Regions from separate parts of the Labrenzia sp. VG12 genome, predicted to be linked through region 3. Evidence: riboswitches for the same ligand, from Rfam matches in the RefSeq annotation. Region 3 holds a riboswitch; each other region holds the start of a gene.
What was found. Region 3 has a riboswitch for thiamine pyrophosphate ahead of CHH27_RS15780 (ABC transporter permease). Riboswitches for the same ligand answer to the same signal wherever they lie in the genome.

Region 1 (7,027 bases), 1.2 Mb from region 3:
TCACGCCGAAGCCGACATCATCCCCCTTGATCTCGTTGGAGCGCGGAAAGCCGGCACCGGACGTGGCGTCAGCGGATTTCAGCGACACTTTCAGGTACTGGACCTGAACACCGACCGCGACCGACACCATCTCGTTGATCTGCAACGCAACCGCCGGGTTGACGTTCATCGAGAACACGGACGAGGAGCGGGAGTAGAACTGGGCCGCCCAGTTGAAATCCGGCTTGGTGGAGAGACCGAACGGGGCGTTGATACCAACACCGAAGATGAGCTGGTCATTCAGCCGGTACGCCGCATAGGACGCCGGAATGAACGCGTCGGACGCGAGGTCGCCGCTGCCGATGGACGAGGTTCCCAGAAAGCCGCCCGACAGGGTACCGTTAACCTCCGAGACAGGGAACAGCCCCGTGTTGTGCGCCTCGACGGTCAGGCCCTTCTGAGCCCCCATCAACGAAGCCGGGTTCCAGTACATGGACGAAATGCCGCCGCCCGTTGTGCCGTAACCGGCAAAAGACATGCCCTGATAATAGGAGCTCTGCTCACGCAGGGCGAAGCCGCCGGCATGCGCCGCGCCTACAACCATAGATAGCGCGACCGCGGTCGACGCAAATAGAACTGTTTTTTTGTTTGCCCACGACATGGTGTTTCCTCCCATCCCCTTCCCGCTGGGTGATTCATGACAACTGATGACAGAATTCCCGGAGAAGGCGCCCGGTTTCAACACAATATTGGGACTGGGGATTGGCAGAAAATCGCTTGCTGCATTGCAATATAGTCAGGAATTTCCCTTAGGTTTCGGCTGAACGTCCGCTCATCACCCAAAAATCGATAAGTTCAGAGACACTTCGTCACATGATCGACACAAGTTGACTCTTTTGCCCAAAAAAGAGGCAGAAAAAATACCAGCTTCCGATAACGTAAATTAGCCATTGAACGTTGCGGCTTTGCCACACGTGTCGTTAGGGAACACGGGTAGGTTGTTGGACAAATGACCTGAAGACCCTCGGTAAAATCACCAATAAAATGACTTTACGGCAACCCATTTGTCTCAACGCCCGGGATAGCACTGAAGGAACGGGCCAGCGGTAAAATGTCAGGAGCTGCCGAGAGAATGGGTGCGAAGATCGGTGATACCGGCACCGCGTTCCTGTGCGCGCTGCCGGTTCATCTGTCGCCTGCTTAGCCGTCCCGCGCCGACATAAAATTGCGCATGGCGATGCTGCTCCACGGGGCCAGACGCTCCCGTGCCGCCTGATGGCTTTCCTGGATGCGCCCGGCCAACGGATCCCTTTCCGCAAATTCGGCAAGAACATCAGCGGCCGTTTCCCGCAGCGCTGCCAGAACCGGCTCCGGATACGGCCGGACCGTCACGCCGTCTTCTTCCTGCAGCAGTTTCAGGCTGCCGGCGTTCTGCCAGTCGCTTTCCGCCAGCGCCCGCCCGTTCTCGGCCCGGCAGGCGTCCAGCACGATGGCTCTCAGATCCTCCGGCAACCCGTCCAGAGCTGTTGTGTTGAAGAGAGCCTCCCCCGTGCCGTTCGGCTCGTGGAAGCCGGGCGAATAGTAGTTGTGCGCGACCTTCTGAAACCCCATCGCGCGATCCGACCAGGGCCCCAGGAATTCGGTCGCATCCAGAACGCCGCTCTGCAGGGCCTGGAACAATTCACCCGGCGGCAGGCTGACCGGCGTGGCGCCGAGACGGCGCATCACCTCGCCCCCGAGGCCCGGCATGCGGATCTTCAGCCCTTTGAGATCATTAAGGCCTGCAATCTCGCGCTTGTACCAGCCGCCCATCTGGACGCCCGTATTGCCCGCCATGACCGGCTTCAGACCAAACGGCGCATAGAGCTCGTCCCAGAGCGCCTGCCCGCCGCCCTGCTCGATCCAGGCAATATGTTCATGCGGCAGGAGACCGAAGGGCACGGCCGTGAAATAGACAGAGGCCGGGATCTTGCCCTGCCAGAAGAAAGAAGCCGTGTGGGCCATCTGGGCTGTGCCGGCCGAAACCGCATCGAAGACGCCCAGCGCAGGCACCAGTTCCCCGGCGGCAAACAGGCGCACACGCATGCGGCCACCCGACATCAGTTCGATCTGGTCTGCGATCCGCTGCGCGGTGATGCCGGGACCCGGCAGGTTCTTCGGCCAGGATGTGACCAGCTTCCATTCCAGCGTAGCCTGCTCCTGGGCAACAGCAGGCGCTGCCAGACCGGCAGCACCGGCCGCCGTCGCACCAAGCAAGGCGCGGCGGTTCACATGTGTCCTTTGGCCACTCGTCTTGTTCATCTCACTTGCTCCAATAGCCGTGAAAATGGTGCACGGGCCCATGCCCGCTGCCGATCTGAAGCGTGTCGGCGGCCGCGATGGCGGCCTGGATATAAGCCTTGGCATCGGCAACCGCCTGATCCATCGACAGGCCTTTCGCAAGGCCGGCCGCGATGGTCGACGACAGGGTGCAGCCGGTGCCGTGGGTATTGCCGGTGTCGATCCGCCTGTCGCGCAACCAACGGGACGTGCCGTCCCTGGTCAGAAGCAGGTCCGCACTCTCTGCGCCTTCACCATGCCCGCCCTTGATCAGCACAGCCTTAGCGCCCAGCCCCAGCAGTTTCTCGCCCTGGGCCTTCATGTCCGCTTCGTCGCTCGCAAGGCCGGTTTCCAGCATGCGGGCGGCTTCATGAAGGTTCGGTGTGATGATATCGGCCAGCGGCACCAGTTCGGCCATCAGTGTTGTGACGGCACTGTCGGCGAGCAGCGGATCGCCGGAGGCGGCCACCATGACGGGGTCCAGCACAACGGGCCCCGTGGCGTGGGCTTTCAGCCCTTCGGCCAAGGCCTGAATGGTGTCCACGCGCGACAGCATGCCGATCTTGGTCGCCTTGACGGCCAGATCGGAATAGACCGCATCGATCTGGGCCCGGACAAACTCCGGTGGCACATCATGAATGGTGCTGACACCAAGCGTGTTCTGGGCCGTCAGCGCCGTCAGCACGCTGGCGCCGTAAACACCGTTTGCGGAAAAGGCTTTCAGGTCGGCCTGGACACCGGCGCCGCCGCCGCTGTCGGACCCTGCAATGGTTACCGCAATGGCGGTCATCTGCATCTCCCGGGATGTGATTGGAATTGAAGTCAGGCGGTCTGGAGTCGTGCCTCGATATCGCGCAGGCTGAGGCCGTAAAGCGCGTCGAGCAATTCCGGAACGAGACTGCCGGGCCCGCCAGCGCGCACGGCCGCCAGTTCACCGGCAATGTTGAAGACGGAGAGGCCGCAGGCCGCCGCCAGCGCCTTGTCGCCCTCCACGGCGCAGAAGGCGGCCAGAACCGCGCCACCGGCGCAGCCTGTCGCCGTGACACGGCTCATGAGCGGGTGCCCGTTCAACAGACGGAAATCCTCGCCTTCGCTCTCGATCTTGTCTTCCGCGCCGGTCACGGCCAGAACCGTTCCACTGGCAATCAGCGCGTCCGCCCTAGCCCTTTCCGGAAACAGGGCCTCGAGTTCAGCCGTGTTCAGACGTACGAGATCAGGCCGGGACGCCAACAGGGTCAGCGCAAAGGCACAGCGTGACGGAGACCGGTCGACAAAGACCGGATCGATGCAGACAGGCCTTTCGGTTGCGCGGGCAGCCTCGATCGCCAGGGGGATGGCGGCCCGCCGGGTCTCGTCCAGCGTGCCAAGATTGACCAGCAATGCGTCTGCGCTTGCCGCAAATCCTGCCACCTCTTCCGGCGCAACCGTCATTGACGGAACAGCGCCAAGCGCCAGCAACGTGTTGGCCGTGAAGGCCTGGGCCACCGCATTGGTGATGGCATGAATGCGCGGCTGTTGCCGTCTGACCTTTTCGAGCAGTCCGTAAACCGTTTCGGGCGTCAGCGATTGCGTGGTGGCAGCAATGGAAAGTGTCATGATCTCAAGTCCCTCCGCCGGTATCAGCCGGATCAGGTTCAAGGAGTTGGCAGGCTGCCTCTCAGCCCGATCCGGAATGGCCGGGCACCCCCATGAGACGCCTGCACGGTTAACAAGCGGCACGGGCGATTGCAAGTGCGGCTTTCCGTCTTGCCGGCCGGACGTTCAACGATTGACTGAAACGCCCAGATGGGCGATGTCCATGGGCATCATTTGGAACAGCAATTCCGGAGCACCGCATGATACCGTTTTTCGTGATGATCAAATGCCAGCTGGGCAAGACCTACCAGGTCGCCAATGCGATTGCCGATGCGGAGATTGCGTCCGAAGTCTATTCGACCAGTGGTGATTATGACCTCTTGGTGAAGTTCTATGTCGATAACGGCGCGGATATCGGCCATTTCGTCAATGAAAAGGTGCACCCGATCGACGGTATCCAGGACACCAAGACGATCATCACCTTCAAGGCTTTTTAGAGCCTATCCGCGTTCTACGGAGAATGTTTCATGCAATTTCTGAAATCGACAGCCCTTTGCCTCGGCCTCGCCCTTTCGTCTGCCGCTATCGCCGCACCGGCCTCCGCGCAGGGCATGCCGCCGGAGCAGATCAAGCAGATCCTTGACCTGACCAAGGCCAACTGGGTTGCCTTTCGCGACTGGCAGGGCCAGGAGCTGATCTATTTCACCCACCTTGAATCCTGGAAATGCGGGATCGACTATGTCTTTTACGGCCTCAATGACGGCCCGATCGACCAGGAGTGGGAACTGGAAGCATGCAACCCGGACAATCCGAACGCGGTCCTGAAGGAAAAGCCCTATCTGGAACGGCCGGCCGGCTCGACCCAGTCAATCAGCGTTCAGCTCATTTTCCCGGACGGCACCAAGAGCCAGGTCGAACGGTTTGAATACAAGCCGCAGTAAGATCTGCCTGGCAACGCATCAGTTGCCTTATTTTGGCGTCAAAGGCGTGGTCGACCTCGCAGCCGCCACGCTGGCGATAACGTTGAACGTTTCCGATTACTGGGTCCCGGACTTGGCTACGCCAATCCGGGATGACAATGGAGACATAAGCTAAACGAGCGAAGGAAAGAGATCATCCCAATTCGGGTTCTTCTCTTCAATCATGCGGATTTTCCAAGCGCGCCTCCAGCGCTTAACCTGTTTTTCGCATTTAATTGCCCAGTCAATTTCTTCGTGCACTTCGAAATAGACCAGCCGATTGATGCAATACTTGGCCGTGAACTTGCTCCCAATACCGTCACGATGCGCTGAAACACGTTCAACAAGATTGTTTGTCACGCCTACATAAAGCGTACCGCCCAATTTGCTGGCGAGAAGATAGACGTAATACTGCTGATCAAGGTGCATTGTTCGCCTTTTGCAGCAATTTGATATGAGACACCTATTTTGTCATCCCGGATTGGCGTAGCCAAGTCCGGGACCCAGTAAATACGGTGCCGGCGGTACAAACACCGCTTGCGGCCGGTCCGTCTCCTGAGGTCCACGCCACAACAACGTTTAAACTTAAGACGCAATCTTAGGCCCCTCACGACCTTGAGGGCGTTGACGCCCTGCGGGCCTTGGTGCGGTCGAGGCCCAGCTTGTGTTCGCGGTAGATGACGAAGATCCCGGCCGCGATCACGATCAGTGCTCCCAGAACCACTTCGCTTACCGGCGTTTCGGAAAACACCAGCCAGCCGATGAGGATCGCCCAGAGCATGTTGACATAATCGAACGGCGCGATGGTCGACGCATCGGCAAAGCGGTAGCTCTGGGTCAGCAGTATCTGGCCGACGCCACCGGCCAGTCCGATCAGGACCAGGAGACCTGCCGTTGGTGCGTCCGGCAGCACCCAGGCCTGCCCCGGCAGCATGAGCCCGAGCGGCAGGGTCAGCAGCGCGAGCAACGTAGAGGCGCCGGCGAACCAGGTGACGATGGTCGAGGTACGTTCGGTCTCGCAAAGCTTGCGCACGGTGATCATGGCGAGCGCCGCAAACCCGGCCCCCAACACGCCGATTGCCGCGCCGAAGGTCGAGGGGCCGTCAAGATGCGCCTCGCCGAGATGTGGCGACAGCACCACCAGGATCCCGACAAAGCCGACCCCGACTGCGCTCCAGCGATAGATCCGGACCTGTTCGCCCAGCAGGAAAAACGCCAGAACAACCACGAAGAGCGGCGTCGCAAAGCCGATGGCGGTGGCATCCGGAAGCGGCAACAGCGACAGCGCCGTGAACATGCAGACCATGGCCGACAGACCGATGGTTGCCCGGATCAGGTGTCCGCGCGGGTTCTGCGTCTGAAAGGCCAGTCCCAACTCCCCGCGCATTGCCACCATCAGCAGCACGGGAAACAGGCCGAAAAAATTGCGCACAAAGACCAGCTGCCCAATCGGCACGGTCTCCGCCGCAATTTTCAGGGCGGTGGCCATAACAAAGAAGATAAGCGTCGAGGCCACCTTCAGCGAAATCCCGAGGAGCGGTGCCTGCCGGGTCATGCCGGTGGGGGCCGGCGGACCGGACAGGCGGGATTTCATGGAAGCAAGGGGCATGGAAAGCAATCTTTGGCCGGCACGGTGATTTCACCTTCTGTGCCTAGCCGGTGACAAAGAAGAAGATGGAAAGTGACAGCCTCCACAAAACAACACTCACAAAACCCAAACGGAGTAGGGATGGTGGGAAGTCAGGGAAGATTGGCTGCGGATAGGACGCCCAGTATCCTGACATTTCTGTGATGTTGCAATCCTGGAGATTGGGAATTTGACCGATTGGACCTTCTTCTAAAGTTTGAGCGCCACACCACAGTCAAATTCAGTCAATAACTCCACAATTGGACATCAATATTTTGCGACGCTCTCCACTTGTCGCCACGTCCACCTATAATTCTCGAAATATCTCCGAATCGAGAGGCTGTGCTCAATGTTCCGTTCGTTTTTTCTCAGCAAAAAGTGGTTTCTCTGGGCTTGGGTTGGATCCGTACTCATTCTTTATGTGACTTGGTACAAGGTCCAGCAGTCTGTGAAGATCAACGAATGGTACGGCACATTTTTCGACATGATCCAGAAGGCGTTGCAAAGTCCTGGCAGCGTCAGCGCGGCGGAATACTGGTCTGGCATTATGGATTTTCTATACGTTGCC
Region 2 (7,027 bases), 2.6 Mb from region 3:
GTTTCATTCAAACACCGCCATTCCGATAACCGGGGTTGAGGGAACCGCCATGTCGCGCGGTTCCAGAGGTACTGCTTCATAGGCCAATCGACCGGCCTCGACTGCTCCGGAAAAAGCCCGGGCCATGGCCACCGGATCGCCGGCCTTGGCAACGGCCGTGTTCAACAGGACGGCATCGAAGCCCAGTTCGAGGACCTCAGCCGCATGCGAAGGCCGGCCGAGGCCAGCATCGACTACAAGCGGTATGTCCCTGAAATGCGCGCGGTAGCTTTTCAGGGCATCCGGATTGACCGGCCCCCTGGCAGAGCCGATCGGCGCACACCAGGGCATCAGGACCTGGCAACCTGCCTCCAGCAGCCGCTCGCCGACGATCACGTCCTCGGTTGTATAGGGAAACACCTTGAAGCCGTCCTCGCTCAGGATCCGGGCGGCTTCAACGAGGCCGAAGACATCGGGCTGCAGACTGTCGTGATGACCGATCACTTCCAGCTTGATCCAGTCCGTTCCGAAGAGTTCGCGCGCCATCTGCGCCGTGGTCACCGCTTCGCGAACCGTATGGCAGCCTGCGGTGTTGGGAAGAACACGCACCTTCAGATCACGGATCAGATCCCAGAACTTGCCACCTGCGCCGCTGCCCGCGCTCTCCCGTCGCAGCGATACGGTCAGGATTTCCGTACCGGAGGATTTGATCGCATCCGCCAGGATCCTGGGCGATGGATATTGTGCCGTGCCCAGCAGCAGCCGCGATGAAATGCTCTCCCCGTAAAAGTCCGGCATCGCTCTCAGCCTCCCTGCATCGGCGACAGGATCTCGATCCGGTCGCCCTCCCGCAGTGTGCAGGCATTGCGGACTTCCGAACTGACAAGTTCGCCGTTCCGCGCTGTTGCCAGGAAAGCGTGCTCATAGTCCAGCTCCTCAAGGAGCAGGTCCAGGGTGGCGCTTTTAACGTCGCGCGCTTCGCCGTTAATGAAGAGCTTCAAGACGAGTCTCCTGATGTTGCGTGGTGATCATGTGTGCCGCAAGGCCCGCAAAATGCGGTGCCAGCAGGAAGCCGTGGCGGTAAAACCCATTGACGAAGATGGTGTCTCCCGCACGCCGGATACGCGGCAGATTGTCGGCATAGGCCGGCCGAAGCCCGGCACCGGTCTCGACAATCCTGGCTTCGGCGAAGCCCGGATGCAGGCTGTAGGCGGCATTGAGCAATTCCATGGTGGACCGCACGGTGACCGGCCCGTCGTCGCCGCTTTCAATCATGGTCGCGCCGATCATGAAGTGTTGGTCCTCGCGCGGAACGACATAGACCGGAAAACGCGGATGCAGCAGGCGCACGGGCCGTGCCAGATGAACGTCCGGTGCGTGCAGGATCAGCATCTCGCCGCGAACCGGGCGCAGGTCCGGATCGCGGGCAGCCATGCCGGTGCAATCCGCTGTCAAACCCGATACGTTTCGAGGGCAGTCGCTCCCGACATGAAAATCGACACCATCGGCGATCAGGTCATCAAGGAGTTTTTGAAGCGCCGCACGCGGATCGAGATGGGCTTCGCCTTCGAAAAAGAGACCTTTTGCGAAACGGCCCTCCAGCTCCGGTTCTAGAACTGTCACCCCGCTGCGGTCGAGCAGCCGGTAGCCGGATGTTCTTCGGGCAAACCGGTCGAGTTCCCGGGTATCTCTGGCAGGTGCCACCACCAGTGTTCCCCTTCTCTGTAACAAGCCGGGTACGGCGCGATCCCACCAGTCGATGGCACCCTTGCCAAAGCGCAGCACCGGCTCTTCTGCGTTCTCCCGTTCGCACCAGGGCGCCAGCATGCCGCCGGCAAGCCAGGAGGCGCTGCCGCTCCAATCCGAACGCCTGTCCACCAAATGGACCTTAACCTTGCGCCGAAGAAGCTCCCGCGCCAGCGCAAGACCAGCGACACCGGCACCGCGAACCAGGACTTCCATCACCAAGTCCCCTTTGTGCAGGAGTATGCGTCTCTACGGTCTCCAACGACTGCCAAGTGTTTTCCTTCCGGCAAAGACCCACAAACGGTCTCGGGCAGATAGACGGTCAGCCTGGTGACAAGAGAGGAGCCAGCATCCTGCGGAATTGTGATCCGGACGGATCGCAGGCACCTTCCCTTCGCCAGCATGACCTGGATCAGGTTCGTCGGGTCCCTGCGCTGCGCATTGCGCTCTGCAGCATCTCAGCCCCTCGTGGGGCACCCCGGGTGTGGTTTCCTTGTGCAACCCGGTATTCGAACTGTCAAGAAGCCAGCCTTCAAACAGCAGTCGTCCCCACGCGAGAAAGAAAGTCTCTGACCTCCCCCAGATCGGTCAGCCGGTGAACGCTCAGATGGGCGGGCGGATTGTCCTGGATCCGCACCAGCTTGTCGCGGGCGGAGTGACGCGTGCGCCAGATGAAACGCAGGAATTCCAAGGTCTGGAGGTTGAAGCGCTCCGGACAGCCCTCCGGCAGATCCGGTCGGCTGCGCCCGTAATATTTCACCGACCGCTTCAGGACACGAAACAGTCTCAGACCGACCGGCACATCCAGCCAGATGAAGGTATCCGCCCGCGCGACCCGTTCGGCATACGTGCTCGAATGACCACCTTCGAAGATCCAGTGCTCTTTTTGGTGCACTTCGTGCGTCAGCCGGTCTTTCTCTTCCCGGGAACGCTCAACCCAGCCCGGCCGGTAGTGGATCTTGTCCATGTGAAAGACCGGCAAACCGGTTTTTTCGCCAAGTGCGGACGCAAGCATGCTCTTGCCCGAGCCGGGACCGCCGACAATCATGACACGTTTCATTTTATACCTTCCAGGGTCAGGAGGGCCGGCGGTTATACACGCATTGCAAGACATTGAAACCGGGAAACAGACTGTTCAATGGACACTTTTGCAATCGTCACCCTATCTAGGTGGCAATGACATGACAGCGATTGAAGGAGAGGCCCATGAGCTGGCTGAACTGCCCCGATCCCACCCCTGGCGATGCAGCAAGCTGCGATCCGATCGACACGATCATTGTTCCGCGCACCTCCGATCTCGGCGGTTTTTCCGTGCGCCGCGCCCTGCCCTCCGCCAAACGGCGCATGGTTGGTCCGTTCATCTTTTTCGATCAGATGGGGCCGGCTGAACTGCTGGTCGGCGGCGGCATCGACGTGCGCCCGCACCCGCATATCGGCCTTGCCACGGTGACCTATCTCTTCGAAGGCGAGATGTATCACCGGGACAGTCTCGGCACTGAAATTGCCATCGCACCGGGCGCCCTTAACTGGATGAGTGCCGGCAAGGGCATCGTGCATTCCGAACGTGAACGACCGGAGCGGCTGCAGCAGACACGGCCGCTCTTTGGGCTGCAAAGCTGGGTGGCTCTACCCAAACATCTGGAAGAAGGCGACCCGAGCTTTCAGCATCACGGGGTCGAGGACCAGCCGGAATTCGCCGACAAGGGCGCGTCGGTCAAATTGATTGCCGGCGAGCTCTACGGTCACAAGGCTCCTGTGAAAACCGCCTCCGACATGTTCTATGCCGATATCAGCCTGGAGCCGGGCGCCAGAATCCCGCTGGACGCCGGATGGGAAGAACGTGGCCTTTATACCGTGTCAGGTCAGATCACGATCGCCGGCCAGAGTTTCGACCCGGCTCAATTGCTTGTGTTCAAGCCTGGCGACCACCTGGTGATCGAAAACAACTCTCCGGCCCCCGCGCGGTTTGTTGTGCTTGGCGGCGAGCCGATGGACGGCAAACGCTACATCTGGTGGAACTTCGTTTCCTCCTCCAGGGAGCGGATCGAACAGGCCAAGGAAGACTGGAGACAGGGCCGCTTCGACACGGTCCCCGGTGATGCGGAGGAATTCATTCCCCTGCCCGATCGTCCGGGCCCCTGACGCTCCAGCCGCTTTCGAGCGGTGGCGCCTGTTCAAATCTGTCGGCGGGCCGGATCAGGTCCGGCTCGCCGAAATCCATGATGATATTCATGCGTCGGCTCGCGCGCGGGTCGCCGGTCAGGTTCGGGTCTTCCGGAGCGACCGAAAGCTGCACGCCGCGATGGTTTGTTTCCAGCTTCGAAAACCCTGAGACGGCCTTTCTGAAAGTGTCGGGCACCGTCCAGCCGTAGCGCCCGGCCAGTGCATCAATCACCAGCCAGACGGCTTCCAGGCCGATCTCCTTCTGACGCGGATCTTCCACGACCAGTTTCAGCCGCAGATAGTCAATCTTGTCTTCGTCCGGGCCGCGCAACAAGAGAAACAGTGTCGTTGCGCCATAATCGACACTCGGTGTGGTCAGCGGCACCAGATCGGAGGCGCATTGCCAGCGGTCCTTGTGAAATGGCGCCTTGCGCCAGCCCCGATTGGTCAGACCGAGCTGCTGAAGCTCGGCACACAGCGCGTCCGGCTTGCCCAGAAAACTGCGTTTCAGCTCCGCGGCGAGTTCCGGCGCCGGCCGCAGCAGCGCTTCGCGCGCGGTCTCCTGCAAGGGCAGCAATGGATCGGGCAACCCCGGGCCGGTCGAGACGGGCTGGCTGATCCAGTCCTTCAGGACATTTAAAGTCACTCCACCGACGGCAAATCCGGCCGTCAGCAAGGCCAGCGTTCCCCAGAAATAGTAAGGCGTTACGAACGGTCGCCTGACGTTGCCCTCACCTGTCGACCGGTGCACCGCTGCGCCCCGATCCTGCAGCCTCTCTTCCGGTTGCTGGAACGGATCGTCTTCCTGATCCGCCCAGCGAGGGCCGGCATTGCGTTTGCCGGAGCGCATCGCACCAGGTTCCTTTGGCGATTGCTCGGGCCGTGCTGTGCGCGCCGCCGTCAATAACTGCCTGATCCTGTCCGCTAGTCCTGACATCGTCACCTAAACCGGCATCCTTTCTGACCGGATGGTCAAGGGTTCGGGATTTATCAATACAAACTCTTGAAAACGCAACCGGATACCTGTCATCTATGGCCGCCGCTGCGGCCTGCCCGCAATTCCGTCTCATCTGACAGTCCCAAAGCACTGAAGAGGTTCAGGATGTCCTCCTTTCCAGGCGATTCAGCCACGCTGCGCCAAGACATTATCGAGACAGCCCGATCGCTGCCACGGCTGGGACTGACCAAAGGCACATCGGGGAATGTAAGTGCACGCACTGATTCTGGTTTTTTGGTGACGCCTTCCGGAACACCCTATGAAACTTTGACGGAAGACAAGATAGTCGCGCTCGATCTTGACGGCTGTTACCGCGGTGACGTGCTGCCCTCCTCCGAATGGCGCATGCATCTGGATTTCTACCTCGCCAAGCCGGATTGCGGCGCGGTGGTGCATTGTCACAGCCCGCGCGCGACGGCCCTGTCCTGCCACCGGCGCGGCATCCCGGCCTTCCACTACATGGTGGCTCTCGCCGGGGGGACCGGATCGACTGCGCCGACTATGCGAGTTTCGGCACAAGAGCCTTGTCCGAGGCAATGATCCGCGCACTGGGCGAGCGCAACGCCTGCCTGCTCGCCAATCACGGCCAGATTGCCGGCGGCCCGACCCTTTCAAAGGCGCTCGCTGTGGCCGAGGGCGTCGAAGACCTGGCAGATCAATATCTGTCCGCGCTCACATTGGGTGACCCGGTCATACTCGATGACGCGGAAATGACCGGAATTCTGAACAAATTCAAAAGCTACGGCAAGCAGACAGCGGAACTGGCGGACGGCCAGGCCGCCGCGTTCGAACTGCCGAAACGGGTGGACTGACATGCGACTTGGAATTGACTGGGGTGGAACGAAGATCGAGATCATCGCTCTGTCCGGAACAGGTGACGAAATCTTCCGCAAGCGCGTGGACACGCCGCGCGACGACTATGACGGCTGCCTCCAGGCCGTCAAATATCTGGTCGACGCCGCCGAGCAAGCCACAGGTGAAAGCGGAACCCTCGGTCTCGGTATCCCGGGCTCCCTGTCCCCAAAGACCGGTCTGGTGAAAAACGCGAACTCGACCTGGATGAACGGCAAGCCACTGGACAAGGACCTGCAGGCCGTTCTCGGCCGGCCGGTGCGCATCCAGAACGACGCCAACTGCCTGGCCGTCTCGGAGGCCACCGACGGGGCCGGCGCGGGTGCTCATATCGTGCACGCGATCATCATTGGCACCGGCAGTGGTTCGGGCATTGCCATCGACGCGAAGGCCCACCTTGGAGCCAACGGCATTGGCGGCGAATGGGGAGGCATTACGGTGCCCTGGCTCAAGCCAGAGGAGTTTCCGGGCCCGGACAGCTGGATCGGCCACAAGGGCGTCATCGACCGCTGGTGTTCCGGCACCGGGTTCCAGCTCGACTATCAGGACAAGACAGGAACACTGCTGAAGGGCCACGAAATCATGGAGCTGAAACGGTCGGGCGATGCCACCGCAACAGCCGTCTATGAAGCTTATGTCAGCCGGCTTGCGCGGTCGCTTGCCATGTCCGCCAACCTGCTTGACCCGGATGTCTTCGTGCTGGGCGGCGGGATGTCGAACATCGACGAGCTCTATGAAGACCTGCCGCCGGCAATGGCGCCCTACATCTTCTCAGACACGTTCGACACACCGATCCGCAAGGCGGTTCACGGGGACAGTTCGGGTGTGCGCGGTGCGGCCTGGTTGTGGGGCTGAGGTCGCCAGAATTTCAATGAACTCAGGACCTTTTTCAGCCCCGGCTTGAGCTCTCTCATGATGGCCGCGCGCGTCTTTGCCGCGCCGGCCCGATAGTGCCTGGCCACTTTTTCCTGATCGACCGTGCCACCGACACGGAACAGGAACGAGTCGGCATTGTTCTGTTTCACCAGTGTGCAACCGAGGCCCGCCATCATTCCGATCAGGGCATCCTCGGTGAAATAGTATTTGTGCGAAATGTGGAAATGCTGCAGCCATTGGCGCGCCCGTTGACGGTCGATGATCGGCGTTGCCACCAGCAAAAGCCCATCCGGAGCGCAGCAGCTGTCAATAATCTCCCCCATCTCCTTGACGGGATCAATCATGTGCTCGATCACATGTGAAACAACGACCAGGTCATACCGTTTGGACGGTGCATGCGGCTTGATGCCGTTT
Region 3 (7,027 bases):
GCTTGAGGTTCGCCTGACCATGTTTAGTAGGAAGGAGTGCTGTAAGGACGATTGCCGGTGCAAACGCCCCGAAGAATTCGCACCGTCTATCCAAAACTTGATATAAGCCTGAGACCGAATGGAATTCTCAGGCCGTGGACCAGTTCCTTACAGTCGGCCGGTAGGCAGGAAGATGGCTGATTACTATTCAATTCTGAAGAAAACGATCGCGTCTTTGCCTGAAAACAATGGTGCTGCGCGCCGAAGTGTCTACAGCCGCGCACGCAACGCCATTGTCAACCAGCTGAAAGCCTACGAACCTCCCCTCGCACCGTCCGAAATCACCGCAGAGCAGCTGCGCCTGGAAGAAGCCATTCGCAAGGTAGAGGCGGAAGCAGCACGCGAAAGCCTTGGCCTTGGTGCACCGCCTGTCAAGGCGACACCACCTGCGGAGACACCACAGCCGGCAGCACCCGTCGTGGAACCTCCCGCAGTCGTCGATGAGCCGACCTCCGAGCCGCAGGCCGACAATGCTACGTCGCAGCCGGCCGAAGAACCTGTCGCTGCCCCTGTCGAACCGGAGACGCCGTCTCCGCTGAAGGAAACGCTGGCCGAGGCCGAGACGCTCGGCGCGGCCGCCAGCCAGGCAACACAAAGCGCCCGGGACGCTGTTGCGCCTCAGGACGACAATCTTGCGGCGGACGCAGCGCCTGTTCGTCAGGAGCCTGCGTTTGAAAGCCAGCCGGAGCCGGATGAGGGCCTGTTCGAGCCGGCGCAGCAAGCAGACATCACCCCGGACCCAAAGCCGGAGCCTGGATCAGACAAGGCTGCAGAAAAACCGGCCGCGAAAGCCGGCCGCGGCCGGCGTGCCCGACCGAGCGCTTCGGATGCGCTGAAGAGCGGCTCGTCAGGTGGCAAGATCGTGCCGATCGCCGCAGCGCTCGTGCTGGTGGTGATCCTGGCCGGCGTCGGGGCCTATTTCCTGCTGCCGGCGGACAACCAGACGCCAGACAGCACATCGGTGCTGCAGCCTTCAGATACGCAGACGGCGACGGCACCGGAACCCACACCGGCCGCTCCGGAGCCTGCCGCACCTGCCGAAACGCCAGCCTCCGATTCGTCCAAGAACACGGACCGGCTGCTTGATGACGGCAACGGTGATGTGGTTGCGCCCGACGCCCGAACCGTGACGACGACCCTCATCACGCCCGACCCTGCACCGGTCGCTCCGGAGCAGCCTGCGATTGCAAGCACTCCCGGAGAGGAGCCGGCGCCCGTAGCTGAACCGTCCGTACCTGCCATTGCAGAACAACCGGCCCTTGCCGCGCCTGGCGACAGTATTGCGGCGATCTCACCGGAAGAAACGACCCCGCCGGCAACTTCGGAAGGTGGTGCGCAACGGTCCATCCTCTATGAAGAAGGGGAGGATTCCGGTGGTGCCGGAACGGCTGCCCAGGGCGCAGTTGTCTGGACGCTGGACGAAGAGACCAATCTCGACGGTCAGTCGCAGGCCGTTCTCAGCGCGGAAATCGAAATTCCGGAACGGGATATCAAGGTCGACATTCGCATCAAGCCGAATGACGACACGTCGCTGCCAGCCAGCCACCTGGTCGAGATCAAATACGAGTTTCCGGAAAGCTTTGCTTCTGGTGACGTGGTCAACGTCCCGGGTCTTGTCATGAAGCCGACCGAGGAAGCCCGAGGCGACGCGTTGATCGGTGCGTCGGTCAAGGTGTCTCCGGGTTTCTTCTGGATCGCCCTGTCCAGTCTGCCGAACGAACAGCAACGCAACCTCGCACTTCTGCGCGAGCGCGGCTGGATCGACATTCCGATGCTGTATGAAAACGGCAAACGCGGGATCCTCACCCTGGAAAAAGGGTCGGCTGGTGCAGATGCCGTGGAAAAGGCGATTGCCGCCTGGCAAGCCGGCTAAGAACGAGCGACCTCCCCTAAATTTGAAAAGCCGCATCCCTGCGGCTTGCCTTTTTCCGTGTTTGCGGGCATGGTCCGCCCTGGTCCGAGGGGTGTTCCGTTTGACGGAACTGAGATGGCGTCAGCCGAACCCTTAGAACCTGATCCGGGTCATGCCGGCGAAGGGACGGAATCCTTAGCCTTATCCCGGATCTCCAATGTCATTTTCGGCCAAGTCCGAAGACGGGAGATCCTATGCGTTCGTGTCAGCCAAGGCGGCCCATGCCGTCCTGTCATCTGCCGGTTCCTGCTGTCACACCTGTCAATGGGTGCGGCCGACAGGAGCATGTGCGATGAAACCTGTCCTGGCATCGGCGGCCAAGACCGTCCTCGGGCTCGGAGTGACGGTTGCGCTCTGGGCGATGATCGTCACCGTTTTCGACACACCGCACTACATCCTGCCCGGTCCCGAGCGGGTGTTTGCCGCATTCGCAAAGAACGCTCCGTTTCTGATGCATCACGCGGGCATCACGGCCTTTGAGACCGTGCTCGGATTTGTGGTCGGGGCTGCGGCCGGGGCGCTGCTCTCGGTTTTTCTGTGGCTGTTCCCGCTGGCCGCCCGTTTCGCCATGCCGCCCATCCTCGTGACGCAGGCCCTGCCGGTCTTCGCCATCGCGCCGATCCTGGTGTTGTGGTTGGGCTTCGGCCTTGAATCCAAGATTGTCGTCGTCGTGCTGGTGATCTTTTTCACGGTGACATCGACGTTTTTCGATGGCTTGCAACGGCTTGACCCGGGACTTGGAGATCTCGCCCGGCTCTACCGGCTGCCGCGGCTGCGTGAATTGTGGCTGTTCCGGCTGCCGTCGGGATTGCCGGCCTTTGCGTCGGGGCTCAGGGTCGCCGCCGTCTTCGCCCCGATGGGCGCCATCATCGGCGAATGGGCCGGGGCCAAGGGCGGTCTGGCCTTCATCATGCTTCAAAGCAGCAATCGCATGCAGGCGGACATGATGTTCGCCGCTTTGATCCTGCTCGCGGCGATGGTGCTGATCATGCGCTTTATCGTCAATCGTTTCACCCAGTTTCTAGTACCTTGGCAGCCCGTCACCTGACGGCCGCCCAATTGGAGGACCCCATGAAAAAACAACTCCTGTCCCTTGCTTTCGCCGCCGGCCTGATGGCCGCTCAACCGGCGCAGGCAGCCGACAAGCTGACCCTCTTGCTGGACTGGTTCATCAATCCCGATCACGCCCCTCTGGTCACGGCACAGACCAAGGGGTTCTTCGCAGCCGAAGGCCTGGAAGTGGAGATCATCGAACCGGCGGATCCGGCCATGCCGCCCAAGCTTGTGGCCGCCGGACGCGGCGACATCGCCGTGTCCTACCAGCCGACACTGCATGCCCAGATCGAGGAAGAGCTTCCGCTGAAATGGATCGGCACGCTGGTGGAAACGCCGCTCAACTCGCTGATTGTGCTGAAGGACGGGCCGATCAAGGAGCTGAAGGAGCTGAAGGGCAAGACCATCGGTTTCTCCGTCTCCGGGTTTGAAGACGCCATGCTGGGCCAGATGCTGCGCTCGGTCGATCTGTCCATCGATGATGTTGAGCTGGTCAACGTGAACTTCGCCCTGTCGGGGTCACTCCTGTCCGGCCAGGTGGACGCGGTCATCGGTGCCTATCGCAACTTCGAGCTGACCCAGATCGAAATCGAAGGCAAGGAAGGCAAGGCGTTCTTTCCTGAAGAAAACGGTGTTCCGATTTTTGATGAGCTGATCTATGTGGTCAACAAGGACAAGACGGACGATCCCCGTTTCGAAAGGTTCCTGGCTGCTGTCGAAGCAGCAACCATTTATCTGACCAATCATCCGGACGAAGCCTGGAACGCGTTCATCGAAGCCTATCCGCATCTCAATGACGAGCTCAACAAGCGCGCCTGGGCCGACACGCTGCCGCGCTTTGCCAAGCGACCGGCTGCGCTGGATGAGGGTCGTTACCAGCGGTTTGCAGAGTTCATGGCTGAAGCAGGCCTGATCAGCAAGGTTCCGCCGGTGGAAAGCTACGCGATCGAAATCCGCTGATTTAGCGGCGGCGCCGCCTATTGGGCGGCGCTGCTCGCATCTTGAGCAGGATCGGAAACAGCAATCGTCGCTTCAAACCGATTGTAGAAGGCGGCCAGGTCCGGCGCGCAGGAACGCGCTGTTTCGAGCGTCTGTCTTGCCAGCACCGTGTTGTTTTCGCTGAGGGCCTGGAGCAAATGCAGGTGCGCCGCTTCCAGTTCCTTGAAACGGGGAGTTGATCTGAAGGTCTCGTCGCCCACCAGGGCAAAGAGCTTGATCGGTTCGCTCTTGCCCTTGAGCGGAATTTCCCCGGCTTCCAGGTAGGCGAGTCCGGGGGCGGCGTCCTTTGTCTCTTGCGAGACCAGCAGTTCCGCACCAACGGCCTTGCAGCTCGATTCAATCCGAGAGGCGACATTCACTGCGTCGCCGATGACCGAATAGTTGAACCGTCGCGCCGAGCCCATGTTGCCGACACAGGCCTCTCCACTGTTGAGACCGATGCCGATCTGCACGCTCTGCGCTTTCAGACCGCGGGCCTTGAAACCGAAGGCATCTTCGCCATTGAGCCGGTCGACGACCTTTAACATGGCAAGACCGGCCCGGCAGGCCTTCTCGGCATGGTCCGGTACGGATAGGGGCGCATTCCAGAAGGCCATGATGCTGTCGCCGATATACTTGTCGATGGTTCCCCCTTCTGCCTGAATGGCATCGGACAGGGGGGACAGCAGCGTGTTCAGGAAACTGACCAGTTCTTCCGGTGTCAGCTGCTCGGATATGGGAGTGAAGCCGCGAATATCCATGAACAGGATGGTCATGGGCCGGATTTCACCGCCGAGGGCGAGCTGTTCCGGCGCCTTTTCAAGCTGGGTGACCAGATCCGGCGACAGATACTGGCTGAAGGCCTGGCGGACAAAGCGTTTCTCGCGTTCCGTCAGGAAGTAGAGCAGGGCGGTCGAGGCTGCAAAGACGAGGATGGTGGTCACGCTCGGATAGATCGGGTCGATCAGCAGCCCGTCCTGAAGGAACAGATAGACCGAACCGCCTATGAGGCCGCTGATGATCAGGCTGCCGAGGACCGCCGTGCCGATGCTGCCGATCGCGGGCAGTGCCAGGATCAGGATGGCGCCGGCGGCAAAGGTGGCAATGACTTCCGCACCGTCTGCCCAGTCCGGGCGGGAGAGGAACTGTCCGAAAATGATCTGTTCGACTGCCTGGGCATGGATCGATACGCCCGGCACCTGCTCCCCAAGCGGTGTCGCCCTGATGTCGCGCAGGCCGACGGCCGATGTGCCGACAAAAACAATCTGTCCTTCAAGAAACGGCACCAGTTCGGCGGCTTTGCCGGGGTCGAAGAGGTGGTGTGCGGACACGTATCGTTCCGGGTGCTTCTGGTCCGAGTTGAAATAGAGCCAGAGCTCGCCCGCCGAGGTTGTCGGCGGCCGGAAGGCGCCGATCTTGAGAGCGTTGACGGCTGGTTCGCCCGTATCGGCCTCACCGCTTGCGCCGGTGGCGCGAATGACCAGGCCGCGCTCGCCCTGCGCCACACGCAGGGCCTCCGTGACGAGGCTTGGATAGAGTTCGGAACCGTCGCTGATGATCAGGGGCACACGCCGGACGATCCCTTCCTTGTCATCGTTTGAAACGGAGAACGAGCCGATGCCGCTGGCTTTTGCGCGCAACAGGTCCAGATTGGGGACCATGTTGTTGAACGGATCGAGAAAGTCTGCCGGATTCTCGCCGGCATAGGACGTGCCCGTCAGCTTCAGCGGGCTGCCGTCCGTTTCATCCGGTGTCACCGCAAACCCCAGAACGACGGGGGCTTCTGCAATCGCGGCTGCAAAGGCTTGGTCGTGGTCGGGAAGGCCGGCAAGAGCCGCGCGCAAGGCTGGATCGCTGTCTGCGGGAAGCGCTGCTGTCAGTTGTCTGGGAGAGGTCCGGTCCGGTTCGGAAAACACCATGTCGAAGACAATGACGGCCGCTCCCAGATCCGTCAGCGTGCGCACCATCTCCGCAAGTCTTGTGCGGGGCCACGGCCATTGGCCGATTTCGGCAATGGAGGCCTCGTCGATATCGACGATACGGACCGGGGCAGGTTCATGAGGGCGCGGTTTCAGGCGCTGATAATAGTCGAAGGTGAGTTCGCGCAGGGACGTCAGCACCTGCGGGTCGGCCAGACGCAGGCTTGTCATGCAGCCAAGCACGAGACAGGCTGTCGCGGCGACCAGAAGGCGCCTTGAAACAAGTGTTTTGATAATCCGGTGCATCACCCCATCCGGCATCGGTCCGACCCGGCAAGCCTAGGATCTGGACCAGGAGACAGCAAGCACCGCATGTGGGAGCGCAAAAGAAAAGCGCCGGGGCCGAAGCTCCAGCGCTTTTGCGGTGACCTGATTGTTCCGGACGTCAGGTTGCCGGTTGCTGGTCCATGGTGCGGGCGCTGTTGCGCACGGCCTTCTGGACCTTTTCAAAGGCGCGAACCTCGATCTGGCGCACGCGCTCGCGGCTGACACCGAATTCGCCGGAGAGATCCTCCAGGGTCATCGGGTCTTCGGCAAGGCGCCGGGCTTCGAAGATGCGCCGTTCGCGATCATTGAGCACATCCATGGCCTCGCTCAGCATCTTGCGACGCATGTCGAGCTCTTCCTGGTTGGCAAGCAGCGTTTCCTGGCTGTCGCCTTCGTCAACAAGCCAGTCCTGCCATTCGCCGGCGTCCGCCTCAGCGCGCACAGGTGCGTTCAGGCTGGCGTCGCCACCCAGGCGGCGGTTCATGGAAATCACTTCTTCCTCGCTGACGCCCAGACGCGTCGCGATCTCCTTCACCTGATGCGGCTTCAGATCACCCTCGTCCAGGGCCTGGATCTTGCCCTTGAGGCGGCGGAGGTTGAAGAACAGGCGTTTCTGGTTGGCCGTGGTGCCCATCTTGACCAGCGACCAGGAGCGCAGAATGTATTCCTGAATAGCGGCCTTGATCCACCACATGGCGTAGGTTGCCAGGCGGAAACCCTTGTCCGGCTCGAAGCGCTTGACCGCCTGCATCAGGCCGACATTGCCCTCGGAGACAACTTCTCCGATCGGCAGGCCGTA

Region 1: linked by a shared signal. The riboswitch ahead of CHH27_RS10455 (hydroxyethylthiazole kinase) and the one ahead of CHH27_RS15780 (ABC transporter permease) in region 3 are both predicted to bind thiamine pyrophosphate.
Region 2: linked by a shared signal. The riboswitch ahead of thiO (glycine oxidase ThiO) and the one ahead of CHH27_RS15780 (ABC transporter permease) in region 3 are both predicted to bind thiamine pyrophosphate.

The regions. Positions count from the first base shown of each region.
Region 1 covers NZ_CP022529.1:2,237,439-2,244,465, forward strand. Annotated here, with positions in the region: gene CHH27_RS10440 (OmpP1/FadL family transporter) at 1-583, opposite strand, end outside; gene CHH27_RS10445 (TRAP transporter substrate-binding protein) at 1,180-2,280, opposite strand; gene thiD (bifunctional hydroxymethylpyrimidine kinase/phosphomethylpyrimidine kinase) at 2,282-3,088, opposite strand; gene CHH27_RS10455 (hydroxyethylthiazole kinase) at 3,121-3,894, opposite strand; TPP riboswitch at 3,886-3,996, opposite strand; gene CHH27_RS10460 (Lrp/AsnC ligand binding domain-containing protein) at 4,134-4,370, shown strand; gene CHH27_RS10465 (hypothetical protein) at 4,401-4,814, shown strand; gene CHH27_RS10470 (GIY-YIG nuclease family protein) at 4,965-5,261, opposite strand; gene CHH27_RS10475 (DMT family transporter) at 5,440-6,441, opposite strand; gene sbmA (peptide antibiotic transporter SbmA) at 6,791-7,027, shown strand, end outside.
Region 2 covers NZ_CP022529.1:811,368-818,394, reverse strand. Annotated here, with positions in the region: gene CHH27_RS03755 (thiamine phosphate synthase) at 1-7, opposite strand, end outside; gene CHH27_RS03750 (thiazole synthase) at 4-777, opposite strand; gene thiS (sulfur carrier protein ThiS) at 783-980, opposite strand; gene thiO (glycine oxidase ThiO) at 964-1,941, opposite strand; TPP riboswitch at 2,097-2,216, opposite strand; gene CHH27_RS03735 (AAA family ATPase) at 2,258-2,785, opposite strand; gene CHH27_RS03730 (pirin family protein) at 2,932-3,867, shown strand; gene CHH27_RS03725 (DUF6030 family protein) at 3,836-4,738, opposite strand; partial or broken gene CHH27_RS03720 (class II aldolase/adducin family protein) at 4,991-5,697, shown strand; gene CHH27_RS03715 (ROK family protein) at 5,699-6,592, shown strand; gene CHH27_RS03710 (class I SAM-dependent methyltransferase) at 6,544-7,027, opposite strand, start outside.
Region 3 covers NZ_CP022529.1:3,421,765-3,428,791, reverse strand. Annotated here, with positions in the region: gene CHH27_RS15785 (hypothetical protein) at 173-1,912, shown strand; TPP riboswitch at 1,990-2,095, shown strand; gene CHH27_RS15780 (ABC transporter permease) at 2,244-2,999, shown strand; gene CHH27_RS15775 (ABC transporter substrate-binding protein) at 3,023-3,964, shown strand; gene CHH27_RS15770 (CHASE2 domain-containing protein) at 3,982-6,207, opposite strand; gene rpoH (RNA polymerase sigma factor RpoH) at 6,347-7,027, opposite strand, start outside.